2 linked regions of the Phenylobacterium zucineum HLK1 genome follow. The main gene of each other region encodes a partner of the protein of the gene in region 2 in a complex. Links are inferred from orthologs where the notes say so. Each region holds a gene or a part of one and is shown on either strand. Other genes may lie near its edges.

Region 1 (7,843 bases), 110 kb from region 2 along the record:
TGGCCTCGGAGGGGCCCTTCTTCTCCTCGTCGCCCGAGGGCTCCTTCCGGAACGGCTTTTCCGCGATGGTGTCGGTCTGGACGGCTTCGGTCTGCGCCGCCTCGGTCTTGGAGGGGGCCTTGGAGGGCTGCGCGGTTCCGTCCTCGCCCTGCAGGCGGGCGATCGGAGTGTTGACCTTCACCTCCTGCGAGCCTTCCGGCACCAGGATCTCGGCCACGACGCCGTCGTCCACGGCCTCGACCTCCATGGTCGCCTTGTCGGTTTCGATCTCGGCGATCACGTCGCCGGAGCGCACCTTGTCGCCCGGCTTCACGTGCCACTTGGCGAGGGTGCCCTCCTCCATGGTGGGCGACAGGGCCGGCATCAGGATGTCGGTCATTGGGCCGCCCCCTGGGAAGCGTCGGTGTAGACGTCGGTGTAGAGTTCGGACGGGTCGGGTTCGGGGCTGGTGCGGGCGAACTCCGCCGCGTCGGCGACGATCTTCTTCACCTCGGCGTCGATCGCCTTCAGCGACGCCTCGTCGGCCCAGCCGTGCTTCTCCAGCAGCTCCTCGACGTGGTCGATCGGATCGCGGGTCTTGCGGACCTCGTCCACCTCCTCGCGGGTCCGGTACTTGGCCGGGTCGCTCATGGAGTGGCCGCGGTAGCGGTAGGTCTTCATCTCGAGGATGTAGGGGCCGTTCCCCGAGCGGGCGTGCTCGGCCGCCTTGGCCGCGGCGGCCTTCACCGCCAGCACGTCCATGCCGTCGACCTGCTCGCCAGGGATCTTGAACGACGCGCCGCGCCGGAACAGCTCGGTCTCGGACGACGACCGCTCCACCGCCGTGCCCATGGCGTACTGGTTGTTCTCGATCACGTAGACGACCGGCAGGCTCCAGAGCTCGGCCATGTTGAAGCTCTCGTAGACCTGCCCCTGGTTGGCCGCGCCGTCCCCGAAGTAGGTGAAGCTGACCTTGCCGTTGTCGCGGTACTTGTTGGCCAGCGCCAGGCCGGTGCCGAGGCTGACCTGCGCCCCCACGATGCCATGGCCGCCGTAGAAGTCGGCCTCGGTCGAGAACATGTGCATCGAGCCGCCCTTGCCCTTGGACGAGCCGCCGGCCCGGCCGGTCAGCTCGGCCATGACCTCGCGCGGGTCCATGCCGCAGGCCAGCATGTGGCCGTGGTCGCGGTAGCCGGTGATCACCTGGTCGCCCGGCTGCTTGATCGCCTGGACGCCGACCGCGATCGCCTCCTGGCCGATGTAGAGGTGGCAGAAGCCGCCGATCAGGCCCATGCCGTAAAGCTGGCCTGCACGCTCCTCGAAGCGGCGGATCAGCAGCATGTCCCTGTAGAACTTGAGAAGCTCGTCCTTGTCGGCGGCCGATCGCCCGTCCGCCCCATTGGCTTTTCGCCGACCGGCCTCACCGGTCTGCCCGCGCGCCATGCGTCTCTCCGTGATCCTTTGCAGGTAGCCGATAGAACCCGCGACGGGGTGCTAGGGCTTCATGCGGATCACATAGTCCCTTGGGTCAGCAAAGCCTAGCAGAGAGCGCGCCCTTTCCTCCAACAGGTCGGCCGAAAGGCTCTGGTCGCGCAGAAGCTGGGCGCGGGCCTCCAGGTCCTCCCGCTTGGCGCGCACCTGCGAGAGCTCGCGCTGCTTCGCCAGCAGCGTCTCCCCGCGCTGGTTCGAGCGCAGCAGACCGCCCTCGCCCGTGAAGGCATGGAACGCGAAATAGAAGATCAGCAGGGCGAGGGCCGCGGTCGACAGGTACGGGCGGAGGCGGGCGAGCACAGGACGCGATTCCCTCGGAGGAACCGGCTCTTCTCGCCCATCTTGCTTAATGGGCGGCTAACCACGCGGGACTGGTACCGGTCCCAATCCGATTGACCGCACGGCGAAGCTGCGGAACGCTCGCCGGGAAGTGGGGAGGCCATCATGCTCAGGACCCTGATCGCGCTGCTCGGCGCGGCGCTGATGCTGCTGCCTGGATCCTTCGTCGCGGCCGAGCCGGTCCGCCTCGACACCGCCCGCATCGACGAGGCTCTGGCGCAGATGGTGGCGAGCGGCCGGGCCGCGGGCGTGTCGGCCCTCGTCTGGCAGGACGGCGCCGAGCGTTACTTCGGCGCCGCCGGATTCGCCGACCGCGAGGCGGACCGGTCGATGGCGCGCGACACGCTCGTGCAGATCTACTCCATGACCAAGCCGGTGACCGGCGTCGCCCTGATGCAGCTCTGGGAACAGGGCCGCTTCGGCCTCGACGATCCGCTGGCGCAGCACCTGCCCGAGTTCGCCGCGCTGCAGGTGCTGCAGCCTAACGGGTCGCTCACCCCTCCCGCCAGACCGGTCCTTGTGCGGGACATCCTGCGCCACACCGCCGGCTTCGGCTACGGCGACGACCCGCGGTTCCGGACCGCCGACCCGCTGAATCTGCAGAACGACCTGGCGGAGGCCGGCCGCCGCATCGCGGGCCTGCCGCTCCTGTTCGAACCGGGGGCGGAGTGGCGCTACAGCGCCGCCGTCGACGTCCAGGCGCTGCTGGTCGAACGGCTGTCGGGCGTGCCGTTCGAAACCTACGTGCGCACCCATGTGCTGGACCCGCTGGGCATGCGCGAGACCGCCTGGACCCACCCGCCCGAACGCCTCGGCCGGCTCGCCGCCACCTACGTCCGCCGGAACGAGACCCTCGAGCGGCAGGACGACGCGCGGACGCGCGCGCTCAACTTCGCGCCCAAGCGGCTGACCATGGGCGGCGCCGGCCTCGCCGGGCCCATCGACGACTACATGCGCTTCGCCCGCATGCTGCTGAATGACGGTGAGCTGGAGGGGGTGCGAATCCTGCGGTCCTCGACGGTCCGGCTGATGGCGACCGATCACCTCGACCCGCGCATCGCCCGCCGCCACTTCCTGCCCAGCAAGGGCCAGGTGGGCTTCGGCTTCGATTTCGCCGTCCGCACCGCGCGGCCGAAAAGTCCGCAGGAGAATCGCGGCGCGGTGGGGGAGTTCTTCTGGGACGGCGCGCAGTCGACGCTGTTCTGGGTCGATCCCGCCAACCGCCTGGCGGCGGTGTTCTTCGTCCAGACGGCCCCGTTCGACGGGACCCTGCACCGAGACATCCGGGCCGCGGTCTACGGCCCGGACTATCAGGGTCCGCCCGGCGACGAGCGCCGCTAGAGCGCCCGCAGCGCCCGGCGGCCGGCGTAGATCGCCTGGTCGCCCAGCTCCTCCTCGATGCGGAGCAGCTGGTTGTACTTGGCCGTACGGTCCGAGCGGGCCAGCGATCCGGTCTTGATCTGACCGCAGTTGGTGGCGACTGAGAGGTCCGCGATCGTGGAATCCTCGGTCTCGCCCGAGCGGTGGCTCATCACCGCCGTGTAGCTGTTGCGGTGGGCCATATCGACGGCGTCCAGGGTCTCGGACAGCGTGCCGATCTGGTTGACCTTCACGAGGATCGAGTTGGCCAGACCCTTCTCGATTCCCACGGCCAGGCGCTCCGGGTTGGTGACGAACAGGTCGTCGCCCACGAGCTGGACCTTGCCGCCCAGGCGCTCGGTCAGGATCTTCCAGCCGTCGAAGTCGTCCTCGGCACAGCCGTCCTCGATGGTGACGATCGGGAACTTGGAGACGAGGCCCGCCAGGTACTCGACCATGCCGGCGGGATCGACCGTCTTGCCCTCGCCCTCCATCACGTACTTGCCGTTCTTGAAGAACTCGGTGGAGGCCACGTCGAGGCCCAGGTGGAAGTCCTCGCCGCAGCGGTAGCCCGCGCCCTCGCCCGCCTTGACGATGAAGGCCAGCGCCTCCTCGGCCGAGCCGATGTTGGGAGCGAAGCCGCCCTCGTCCCCGACGTTGGTGTTGTGGCCCGCGTCCTTCAGCTGCTTCTTCAGCGCGTGGAAGATCTCGGCGCCCATGCGCAGGGCTTCCGAGAAGGTCTCGGCGCCGGTCGGCAGGATCATGAACTCCTGGATGTCGATCGGATTGTCGGCGTGGGCGCCGCCGTTGATGATGTTCATCATCGGCACCGGCAGGATGCGGGCCGAGACGCCGCCCACGTACTTGTAGAGCGGCAGGGCCGAACTGCTGGCCGCCGCCTTGGCCGTGGCCAGGCTGACGCCCAGGATGGCGTTGGCGCCCAGGCGGCTCTTGTTCGGCGTGCCGTCCAGCTCGATCAGCATCCGGTCGATGCGGCGCTGGTCCTCGGCGTCCGAGCCTGACAGCGCGTCATAGATCTCGCCGTTCACCGCATCGACGGCCTGCCGCACGCCCTTGCCGAGGTAGCGGGCCTTGTCGCCGTCGCGCTTCTCCACGGCCTCGTGGGCCCCGGTCGAGGCGCCCGAGGGCACCGCCGCACGGCCCATGGCGCCGTCCTCGAGGATCACGTCGACCTCGACGGTCGGGTTGCCCCGGCTGTCCAGGATCTCACGGGCGGTGATGTCGACGATCTCGGTCATGGAGCTCCCTCGGGTGTTGCGGCGCGCGAGCCTTAGCCACCTTCCGCGACAGGGGCAACTTGACTTCCCCGGTTGACTTGCCGCGGCGTCGGCCGGTCATGCCGGGACGCCAAGGGAGGAAGATCATGCTGCTGGTGGAAAAGCCGTTCGACGGGGTCGCCGTCGTCACCCTCAACCGGCCCGAGGCGATGAACGCCCTGTCGAAGGCCCTGCGCCAGGCGCTGCGGCAGGCCATGGTCGAGCTGGACGCCGACCCCGAGGTGAAGGTGATCGTCCTGACCGGCGCGGGCGAGCGGGCGTTCACGGCCGGGCTCGACCTGAAGGAGCTGTCGTCCGATCCGTTGGGCATGGGCGCGGCCAACACGACGGACCCGGCCGAGAACCCCGCCCGCGCGCTGCTGGCCACCCGCAAGCCGATCATCGGCGCGATCAACGGCGTGGCGATCACCGGCGGCTTCGAGGTGGCGCTGGCCTGTGACGTGCTGATCTGCTCGACCAACGCCCGTTTCGCCGACACCCACGCGCGGGTCGGGATCACCCCCGGCTGGGGGCTGTCGCAGAAGCTGTCGCGCGTGATCGGCCCCTATCGGGCCAAGGAACTGTCGCTGACCGGCAACTTCCTCGACGCCAGAACCGCCTACGAATGGGGCCTTGCGAACCGCGTCGTCGAACCCGGCGAGCTGATGGAGGCCGCGCTGACCCTGGCCCGGCAGATGGCCGACATCGAGGCCGACATGCTGGTCGGATACAAGGCGATGATCGACGACGGCTACGAGACGACCCTGGCCGAGGGGCTCAAGCTGGAGCACGAGCGCTCGCTCGCGCACAACGTCGAGGTCACGCCCGAGATGGTCGCCGCCCGCCGCGAGAAGGTGCAGGCCCGCGGGCGGAGCCAGTAGCGCGCATGCGAACGGCCCCGCCTGTCGCCAGACGGGGCCGCGCGGAATCGCTGCCTCGGATGAGGCTTAGTCTTCCTTCGGCGTCAGGACCTGGCGGCCTTTGTACATGCCGGTCTTCAGGTCGACGTGGTGCGGGCGCTTCAGCTCGCCCGTTTCCTTGTCTTCGTGATAGGCGTTCGGGCCCAGCGCGTGGTGCGAGCGACGCATGTTCCGCCGCGAGGGCGAGGTTTTTCTCTTGGGAACGGCCATCGGAAATCTCGAAATGACTGCGGCGGCCGAGTGAGGCCGCCGACGTGAGCGGCGGTGTATGCATGAAACGCCGCTTCGGATCAAGCGCCCGCCTCGGGTTCCTCCCAATGCAGCCCCTGCCGGCCCACGCTCGTTGGAGTGAAACCATGGAAGCCGAGATCCACGCCCTCTTCCGCCGCCACGAGGACAACTTCAACCGCGGCCTGCACGGCGAGGCGGCGCCCGAGGACGCGGGCGCCCTCTTCACGCCCGAGTTCATCGCCGCCGGGCCCCAAGGGGTCGCGACGGGGCGGAACGACGCCTCGCTCGTCGAGGCGATGAGGGCCGGCTACGATCACTACCGGGCCACAGGCGCCCAGGCCATGACGCTCCGCGACGTCGCGGTCACGCCTATCGACGACCGGCACGCGACAGCCAAGGTCAGCTGGCGCGCCCGCTACCGCCGCAAGGACGGCTCGCAGACCGATATCGACTTCGAGGTGACCTACTTCGTACGCTTGACCGACGAGGGACCCAGGATCTTCGGCTGGGTGTCGGGCGACGAGGAGGCCCTGCTGCGCGAAAGGGGCCTGGCCTAGACCAGCCGGCTCCGCTCCTTGGCCGCGCCGATGAAGCTGGCGAACAGCGGGTGCGGGTCGAACGGCCGGCTCTTCAGCTCCGGGTGGTACTGCACGCCGACGAACCAGGGATGGTCCGCCCGCTCGCAGATCTCGGGCAGCTGGCCGTCGGGCGACAGGCCGGTGAACTTCAGGCCCGTGGCCTCGATCCGCTCGCGGTAGCCGATGTTCACCTCGTAGCGGTGGCGATGGCGCTCCTGGATGGCGGTCGAGCCGTAGATCTCGGCCACCCGCGATCCGGGGGCCAGCACGGCGTCATAGGCGCCGCAGCGCATGGTGCCGCCCAGCTCGCCCCCCTCGGCGCGGACCTGCTTCTCGTTCCCCCGGGTCCACTCGGTCATCAGGCCGACGATGGGCTCGGAGGTCGGGCCGAACTCGGTGGACGAAGCTTGCCGGATGCCGGCCAGGTTCCGGGCCGCCTCGATCATCGCCATCTGCATGCCGAAGCAGATGCCGAAGTACGGGATCTGGTGCTCGCGGGCGAACTGGACGGCCCGGATCATCCCCTCCGAGCCGCGCTCGCCGAAGGCCCCCGGGACCAGCACGCCGTGGACGTTGGCCAGACGCACGGCGATCAGGTCCTCGTCCTTCTCGAAGGCCTCGCCCTCGATCCAGTCGAACTTGACCCGGACGTTGTTGGCCACGCCGCCGTGGACCAGCGCCTCGACCAGCGATTTGTAGGCGTCGGTCAGGCCCGTATACTTGCCGACGATGGCGATGTTCACCTCGCCGTCGGGGTGGCTCAGGCGGTGGGAGATCTCTTCCCAGCGGGTCAGGTCAGGCTTCGGCGCCTGGTCCAGCAGGCCGAAGACGTCGAGCACCTCGGTGTCGAGTCCCTCGTGGTGATAGTCCAACGGCACGGCGTAGATGTTGGCGCTGTCCATCGCCTGGATGACGGCGCTGGGGCGCACGTTGCAGAACTGGGCGATCTTGCGCCGCTCGCCCTCGGGGATCGGGAACTCGGTCCGGCACAGCAGGATGTCGGGCTGGATGCCGATCGAGCGCAGCTCCTTCACCGAGTGCTGGGTCGGCTTGGTCTTCATCTCGCCGGCCGTCTTGATGAACGGCAGCAGCGTCAGGTGGATGTAGCAGGCGTGCCCGCGGGGCAGCTCCTGGCCCAGCTGGCGGATCGCCTCGAAGAACGGCAGGCCCTCGATGTCGCCCACCGTGCCGCCGACCTCGATCAGCACGAAGTCCACATCCGGGCCGGGATCGGAGAGGACGAAGTCCTTGATCTCGCCGGTGACGTGCGGAATGACCTGGACCGTCGCGCCGAGGTAGTCGCCGCGGCGCTCCTTCTCGATGATCGTCTTGTAGATCTGGCCCGTCGTGATGTTGTCGGCGCGGGTGGCCGAGACGCCCGTGAAGCGCTCGTAGTGGCCGAGGTCGAGGTCGGTCTCGGCCCCGTCGTCGGTCACGAAGACCTCGCCGTGCTGGTAGGGGCTCATCGTCCCCGGATCGACGTTGAGATAGGGGTCGAGTTTCCTCAGACGGACCTTGTAGCCGCGCGCCTGCAACAGGGCGCCAAGCGCGGCGGACGCGAGACCTTTACCAAGAGAGGAGACCACGCCGCCGGTGATGAAGATGTACCGGGCCATGGGCGCTCAGAGTAGCCGTGATTCGCCGGGGCGGCCCGCCCCGTGGTGCAAAC
Region 2 (6,652 bases):
GGCCGGGCCCAGGTCGCCAGGACCTTCGCGAGATTGGCCGGCCGCTTCAGCCACGCCTGGGGATGCTCCAGCATGTGGAAGCCCCGCAGGAACGCGCGCAGTAGGTCGACGTCCTCCCGCAGGGCGATCGCCACGCCGTCGTCCAGGAAGCTCTTCACCATCCGGCCGCGGAGGCTGGGCCGGGCTCCCAGCAGGGCTTGGCGGGCCCGGCGCAAGGCGGTGCGGTCGGCGTCGCGCATGACCTCGTAGTAGGGGCGAAGCTCGCGCTCGACGCCCGCGACATAGCGGACCAGCCGGGCCTCGGGGTCGGAGCCCGCATCGAGGGCCTCCCGCAGCAGTTCGGCCGAGACCGCGGCGAAGGAGCAGCCGCGGCCGTAGAGAGGATTGCTGCGCACCAGGCTGTCGCCCAGCGCGAAGAAGCCGTGCACGCCCGCGCGCCCGCCCGGCGCGAAGTCCCGCCAGCGGCTCTCCAGCTGACCCATGCCGAACACGCGGCTCGCGCCCTCGGCCCGCTCGGGCTCGATCCAGCGGGCAGGGCCGGGCAGGGCGCGGCACACGGCGTCGAACACCGCGGGATCCACGATCGCCTTGCGCAGCTCCTCCTCGATCTCGGGCGTGCACAGGGTGATCGAGAACCAGCCGCTGTCCCCGGGAAAGACCCCGAACTTCAGGTAGCCGAGGTCGCCGTTGGACGGGGCCTGACCCCGGGGCGGCTCCTCGGCGCCCGGCCGCAGCCGGTAGAAGCGGGTGAAGTAGATGACCCCGGCGCCTTCGGAATTCTCGCGGACCGGCGCGCCTGCGGCGACGAGCTGCTCGGTCGCCGGCGAGGTGCGGCCGGCGGCGTCCACGACCACGTCGGCGGAAAGCACGCTGTCGTCGAGGCGAACGCCCGTCACGCGCGGGACCGGGCCGGGCTCGATGACGAGTTCGCGCACGAAGGCGCCGGACCGGATCGTGACCCCTGGCAGGCGCGCCACGTAGCGCCGCATGACCAGCTCCAGGGTCGTGCGCCGGCTGGTCAGGATGACGAGATCCTCGTCCACGGGCTTCGGTACGTAGCGCTCGCGATGCCTGGCGGTGAGCGAGCCGTCGAGGCCCAGGTCGCGGCAGCCGGCGGCGTGGAGATCGGCCAGCAGCTCGGGATGACGGTCCCGGATGAGCAGCCGTAGGCGGGCGAGGAAGGCGTGGCTGTGGCGGAGCTGGCCGACCCCGCGACGGGCCCAGGTCTCGAAGGCCACGTCCGGATCGTCGTCCGGCGGCGGCGGGTCCCGCTCGAGCAGGATCACCTCGCGGCCGGTGGGCGCGAGCGCCAGCGCGGTCCAAAGGCCGGCCATGCCGGCGCCGATCACGACGACCCGTTCCGCCATCGTCCCCTCCCCAGAGAACGACGATCCTACGCGGGCGCCGGGACGTAAGGGGAGGGGCTAGGAGGGATTTCCAGACGGACGCTTGAGGTCCGTGGCCTTGGCGGCGGCGATGGCCGCCCTCAGAGCCTCGATATCGGCGCCGGGGATGACCTTGTCGCCGACCACGAAGGCCGGCGTGCCGTCGATGTGCAGCGCCTGGGCGAGGGCGCGCACGTCCAGCAGCTGGCGCTCGATCGCGGGGTCCTTGGCCGCCGCCCGCGCCGCGGCGGGATCGACGCCGGCCTCGCGCAGGGACCGGTCGATGGCGGCCTGGTTGAGCGGCTTCTGAGCCATCAGCAGGCGGTGCAGCTCGAGCCCCTTGGCCTTGGCCTGCGGCGTCAGGGCGATGTGCGCCGCCTCGATGGAATCGGGAGTCTGGAAGGCGAATTCCTTGAAGACGAACCGGACGTCCGGGTTCTCCTGGATCAGCTTCACGACCTCCGGGGCGGCGATCTTGCAGTAGGCGCAGTTGTAGTCGAAGAACTCGACCACCGTGATCTTGCCGTCGGGATTGGCCACGAAGTCGCGCGGGTCGCGCTCGAGCTGGGCGCGGTGCTTCTCGATGGCGTCCGAAGAGGCCTTGGCCAGCTCGGCCTGCTGCTTCTGCTGCAGGGCGACCGAGACCTCCTGCAGGACTTCCGGGTGCTCCAGCAGGTAGGCGCGCACGCGCTGGCCGAAGGCTTCGTCGCTCTGCTGCTGGCAGCCGGCGAGGGACAGGGCGGCGGCGAGCACGGCCGCGGACTTGAGGGCGGTCAGGGTCATGGGCGTGGAGATAGAGGGCTTTCGGCGGCGGCTCAACGCGAGCGGCGCGTGGTGGAGCCCTCGCGGGCCAGTTCCCGCAGTTCGTCGCGGGAGGGTTCGGAAACGAGCACGATGTCCGTGGCGCGACGCCATTCGGGGGTGCCTCGCTCCAGCTTCTCGCGCGCCCGCATGGCGAACACCCGGGCCTGGCGCTGGTCGCCGACCCAGAAGTTGAACTCGGCGGTGGCGAGGCGAGCCATGCCGTCCTGCCCCAGCTTGTCGTAGGCCTCGGCCAGCAGGCGCCAGGCGACGGCGTTGTCCTCTTCCTGGGTGAGGGCCTTGCGCAGCTCGGCGACCCCTTCCTCGACCTTGGCCTTGTCGGGAAGGGCGATGAGGGTCTGGCCCAGGTTGACCCGCAGCAGCGGCGCGTCGGGCTTCAGCGCCACCGAGCGCCGCTGGGGCTCCTCGGCCTCCTCGGTGCGGGCGAACTCGAACAGGATCTGGCCCTTCAGCTCCCAGAGGTAGGGATTGTCGGGCTGCTCCTGCAGCATGGCGTCGATCAGCCGGATCGCCCGATCGGGCTCCCGAAGCTGGTAGTAGGCGATCGCACGGGCGTAGCGGGCCGGATACGAGGCGTCGGTCTCGCTGTACTTTGTGATCGCCACCTGCGGGTTCAGAAAGCCGTCCAGCTTGGCCTTCATGATCGCGTGCGCGGCCAGCGACTCAGGGGTGTCGGGCTTGTCGTAGTTGGGCTGGGACTCGACCCGGCGGCGCAGGGCCTCGATCCGGTCCGAAGAGATCGGGTGGCTGCGGAAGTAGGCGAAGCGCCGGGCCTCGTCGAAGACCTCCTGATAGCGGAAGTTGTCGAAGAAGTCGGCCAGGCCCTTGCCCGACAGGCCGGCCTTGTCGAGGAGGGTGGCGCCGGCCTGGTCGGCGCGGCTCTCCTGCTCGCGGCTGTAGCCCAGGGCGCCCAAGGTGCCGAAATAACCGGCGCTGCCCACGAGGCCGGCGCCCGCCTCGGGCGAACCGGCGAGCGCGGCCAGCACGCCCAGCCCCATGGTCAGCAGGAAGGGCCGCATGCCGGCCCGGTTCATCTCGTCGCGCCGCGCGCTGTGGCCGGCGGCGAGGTGGCTGACCTCGTGCGCGATCACGCCCTGCAGTTCGTTGGGCGTGTCGGCCTCCAGGATGAGCCCGGTGTTGAAGCCCATCACCCGCGGGGCGGCGAAGGCGTTGAGCTCCTTCGACCCCACGATGATGATCTCGACATTCCGGGGGTCGATGCCCGCGGCGCGCAGGATCGGTTCGGAGTCCTTGGCGAGGATCTCCTCGATCTCGGTGTCCCGGATGAGCGAAAGGCTCTCCTGCGCCGCGGCGGGCTTCGCCCCGAAGGCCACGGTGGCCGCCAGGACGAAGCTCATCGCGAGGCGGGAAACCGATCGGGCAGGGGAGACCATGCTCAACTCTTCTCCAGACCGCCCTCGAAGCCCGACCGGAATGTAATGCCTCAGCCGCGGCGCCACCAGCCTTTGCGCGGCGCCGGCGGCGGCCCGGAGATCTCGGCCGGGTCGGGCGCTTGCGGCGCCTCGGGCTCGGGAACCGAAGCCGCCACGGGCTCGGCCGGAGCCGCGGGCGCCGGTTCAGGCCGGGCCGGCTCCGCTGCGGGTTCGGCGGCCGTCGCCTCGGCTTCGACGGGCGCGGCGGCCTTGCGGCTGCGCGTCCGGCGCTTGGGCGCGGGCTTCTCAGGCTCGGCCGCTTCCGGCTCCGCCGCAGCGGGCTCCGGCTCGGCGGGAGCCTCCGGTTCCGGCGCGACGACGGCCTCGGGGGCGGCGACCTCAGCGGCCACGGCCTCCTCGGCTTGCGCCTCGGCCTTGCCGCGGCCGCGGCTGCGCGAGCGGCGGGCGCGCTTGGGCTTCTCCTCCTCGGCGGGGAGCTCGACCCAGACCTCCATGTCGCCCTCGGGCTGCGGGGCCCGGACGGCCGGCGCGGGCGCGGCGGCCTCGGCGGCCGCGGGCTGCGGCTCGGCCGCAGCATCGTTGGCCGCAGCCGGCGGCGCGGCGACCGGCTTCAGGTCCTCGGCCGGATCGTACCAGACGAAGGGATCTTCGCCGTAAGGCACCCAGGGGCGCACCCAGGAGAAGGGCTCGTGCGGGCGGAAGTCGTCGCGCATGCGCCGACCGCCGCGGCGGCCGCGGCGACGGCGACGGCCGTGGGCGCCGTCCTCGTCCTCGGCCTGGACCTCCTCGCGTCGCCCGCCCTCGGGACGGCCGCCCTCCGAACGTGCGCCCTCGGGCCGCTCGCCCGCGGGCTCGTCGCCCCGGCGGCCGCGGCGACGGCGGCGACGCCCGCGGCGGCCTTCGCCGTCTTCCCGATCGCCCCGGGCCTCGCGGCTGCGGGGAGCCTCGGCTTCGGCGCCGCCTTCATCCTCGTCCTCCTCGAAGGACTCCTCTTCCTCCTCGGCCTCGTCCTCGTCCTCGAAGACCTCCTCGAGGTAGGCCTCCTCGGCCGGGGGGACGGCGCCGGCGGCCGTCGGCGCGAGCGCCGCGGCGTGCTCGGCGCGGGTCTCGCTGGCGGTTCGCTCGATGCCGTGCTCGGCGTGCGCCATGTCGTCGTCGATCAGGACGGTGACGAACAGGCCGAACGCGTGGTGCAGGCGGGCGAGATGACCGCGCTTCTCGTTCAGGATGTAGAGGCCCACGGCGCGCGGCACGGTCAGGGTGGCTTCGCCGCCGCCCTTCAGCGCCTCGATCTCCAGGGCTCGCAGCGCGGCCAGCGCGCTGGATTCCACCGAGCGGACCCGGCCGGTGCCGCCGCAGTGTTCGCACACGTGGGTGGTGCCCTCCAGCACGCCGGTGCGGCGGCGCTGGCGGGAGATCTCCATCAGGCCGAAGGGGCTGATCTTGCCCATCTGGACCCGCGCGCGGTCGTCCTTCAGGCAGTCCTTCAGCTTCTTCTCGACGGCCCGGTTGTTCTTCGCCTCATCCATGTCGATGAAGTCGATGACGATCAGGCCGGCCAGGTCGCGCAGGCGCAGCTGCCGGGCGGCTTCTTCGGCCGCCTCCATGTTGGTCTTGAGCGCGGTGGCCTCGATGTTCCGTTCGCGCGTCGCGCGGCCGGAGTTCACGTCGATGGCGACCAGCGCTTCGGTCTGGTTGATCACCAGGTAGCCGCCGGAGCGCAGCGGCACGACGGGCGAATAGATCTGGCTGAGGTGGTCCTCGACCTTGTGCTTGACGTAGAGCGGCGTCGGCTCGCGGTAGAGCTGCACCTTCTTGGCCTGCGACGGCATCAGCATGCGCATGAAGTCGCGGGCTTCCTTGAAGCCGGCCTCGCCCTCGACCCAGACGTTGTCCACGTCCTTGTCGTAGAGGTCGCGGATCGCCCGCTTCACGAGGTCCTCTTCCTCGTAGATGAGGGCGGGCGCGATCGAGTGCAGCGTCGTCTCGCGGATGTTCTCCCACAGGCGCAGCAGGTAGTCGTAGTCGCGCTTGATCTCGGCCTTGGTGCGCTTGGCGCCCGCCGTGCGGACGATGAGGCCCATGCCGGCGGGCACGTCCAGGCTCTGGACGATGCTCTTCAGGCGCTTGCGGTCGGTCGCCGTGGTGATCTTGCGGCTGATGCCGCCGCCGCGGGCGGTGTTCGGCATCAGTACGCCATAGCGGCCGGCCAGCGACAGGTAGGTGGTCAGCGCCGCGCCCTTGTTGCCGCGCTCTTCCTTGACGACCTGGACCAGCATGATCTGCCGGCGGCGGATCACTTCCTGGATCTTGTAGCGGCGCATCAGCCGGCGGCGGCGGCGCGCCAGCTCTTCCTCGACGACGTCGTCCTCGTCGTCAGCGGAGCCGGACAGGTCGACCTCGTCCTCGTCCTCGGGCGCCCGGGCGCGGGGCTCGTGACGGTCGTCGTCGTCCTCCTCGGCCTCCTCGCGGAGCAGCGCTTCGCGGTCGGCGACCGGGATCTGGTAGTAGTCGGGGTGGATTTCGTTGAAGGCCAGGAAGCCGTGGCGGTTGCCGCCGTATTCGACGAAGGCCGCCTGCAGCGACGGCTCAACGCGCGTCACCTTGGCGAGATAGATGTTGCCTCGAAGCTGCTTCCGGTTCTGGCTTTCGAAATCGAACTCTTCAACGCGGTTCCCGTCGACGACCACCACGCGCGTCTCTTCCGCGTGGGCTGCGTCGATCAACATGGTCTTGGACATTCAGTAAGTCTCCGCGGCGCGCGGCGGGGGCCCGAAGGCCCGGGCGCTGCCGGTGCATGGGACGGGCGCGCGCGCCGGCCCGCGGGGCGCCGGGAACGGCGTCGCGGGGGGCCGGAAGACCGGGATTGGCTTGAGCTGCGCAGCCCATCGGGTGTGTTCCTAGGCGCGCCGTGGGCGCGTATCGGAGGGTGCGTCGTCGCCGAGGATCTCGGGCGGACCCGACGCAGGTTTGCGTGGCGCGCGCCAACGGGCCCGGAACGGGCGCACCGTCGTCGCGCGGCCGGACTTTGCATCACCGCACCCGAAAAGG

Evidence for each region.
Region 1: the proteins of PHZ_RS10150 (region 2) and eno are in contact, whole or in part, in a solved structure (PDB 2FYM), measured with the Escherichia coli proteins. The link is inferred for Phenylobacterium zucineum HLK1 from one-to-one orthologs.

What each region holds. Positions count from the first base shown.
Region 1 is NC_011144.1:1,953,491-1,961,333, forward strand. The notes cover bases 2,288-5,110. They hold eno (phosphopyruvate hydratase), read right to left. Parts: upstream 4,428-5,110; coding sequence 3,147-4,427; downstream 2,288-3,146. Other genes in these bases: PHZ_RS09620 (serine hydrolase domain-containing protein), read left to right, coding at 2,288-3,150; PHZ_RS09630 (enoyl-CoA hydratase), read left to right, coding at 4,553-5,110. Outside these bases: PHZ_RS09605 (pyruvate dehydrogenase complex E1 component subunit beta), read right to left, coding at 1-379; pdhA (pyruvate dehydrogenase (acetyl-transferring) E1 component subunit alpha), read right to left, coding at 376-1,422; PHZ_RS09615 (FtsB family cell division protein), read right to left, coding at 1,474-1,770; more of PHZ_RS09620, read left to right, coding at 1,915-2,287; more of PHZ_RS09630, read left to right, coding at 5,111-5,326; rpmF (50S ribosomal protein L32), read right to left, coding at 5,393-5,575; PHZ_RS09640 (DUF4440 domain-containing protein), read left to right, coding at 5,722-6,153; PHZ_RS09645 (CTP synthase), read right to left, coding at 6,150-7,790. UniProt on the Escherichia coli protein: Catalyzes the reversible conversion of 2-phosphoglycerate (2-PG) into phosphoenolpyruvate (PEP). It is essential for the degradation of carbohydrates via glycolysis.
Region 2 is NC_011144.1:2,063,869-2,070,520, reverse strand. The notes cover bases 3,452-6,652. They hold PHZ_RS10150 (Rne/Rng family ribonuclease), read right to left. Parts: upstream 6,343-6,652; coding sequence 3,652-6,342; downstream 3,452-3,651. Other genes in these bases: PHZ_RS10155 (M48 family metalloprotease), read right to left, coding at 3,452-3,565. In the rest of the region: PHZ_RS10165 (FAD-dependent oxidoreductase), read right to left, coding at 1-1,367; PHZ_RS10160 (DsbA family protein), read right to left, coding at 1,425-2,168; more of PHZ_RS10155, read right to left, coding at 2,201-3,451. UniProt on the Escherichia coli protein: Endoribonuclease that plays a central role in RNA processing and decay. Required for the maturation of 5S and 16S rRNAs and the majority of tRNAs. Also involved in the degradation of most mRNAs.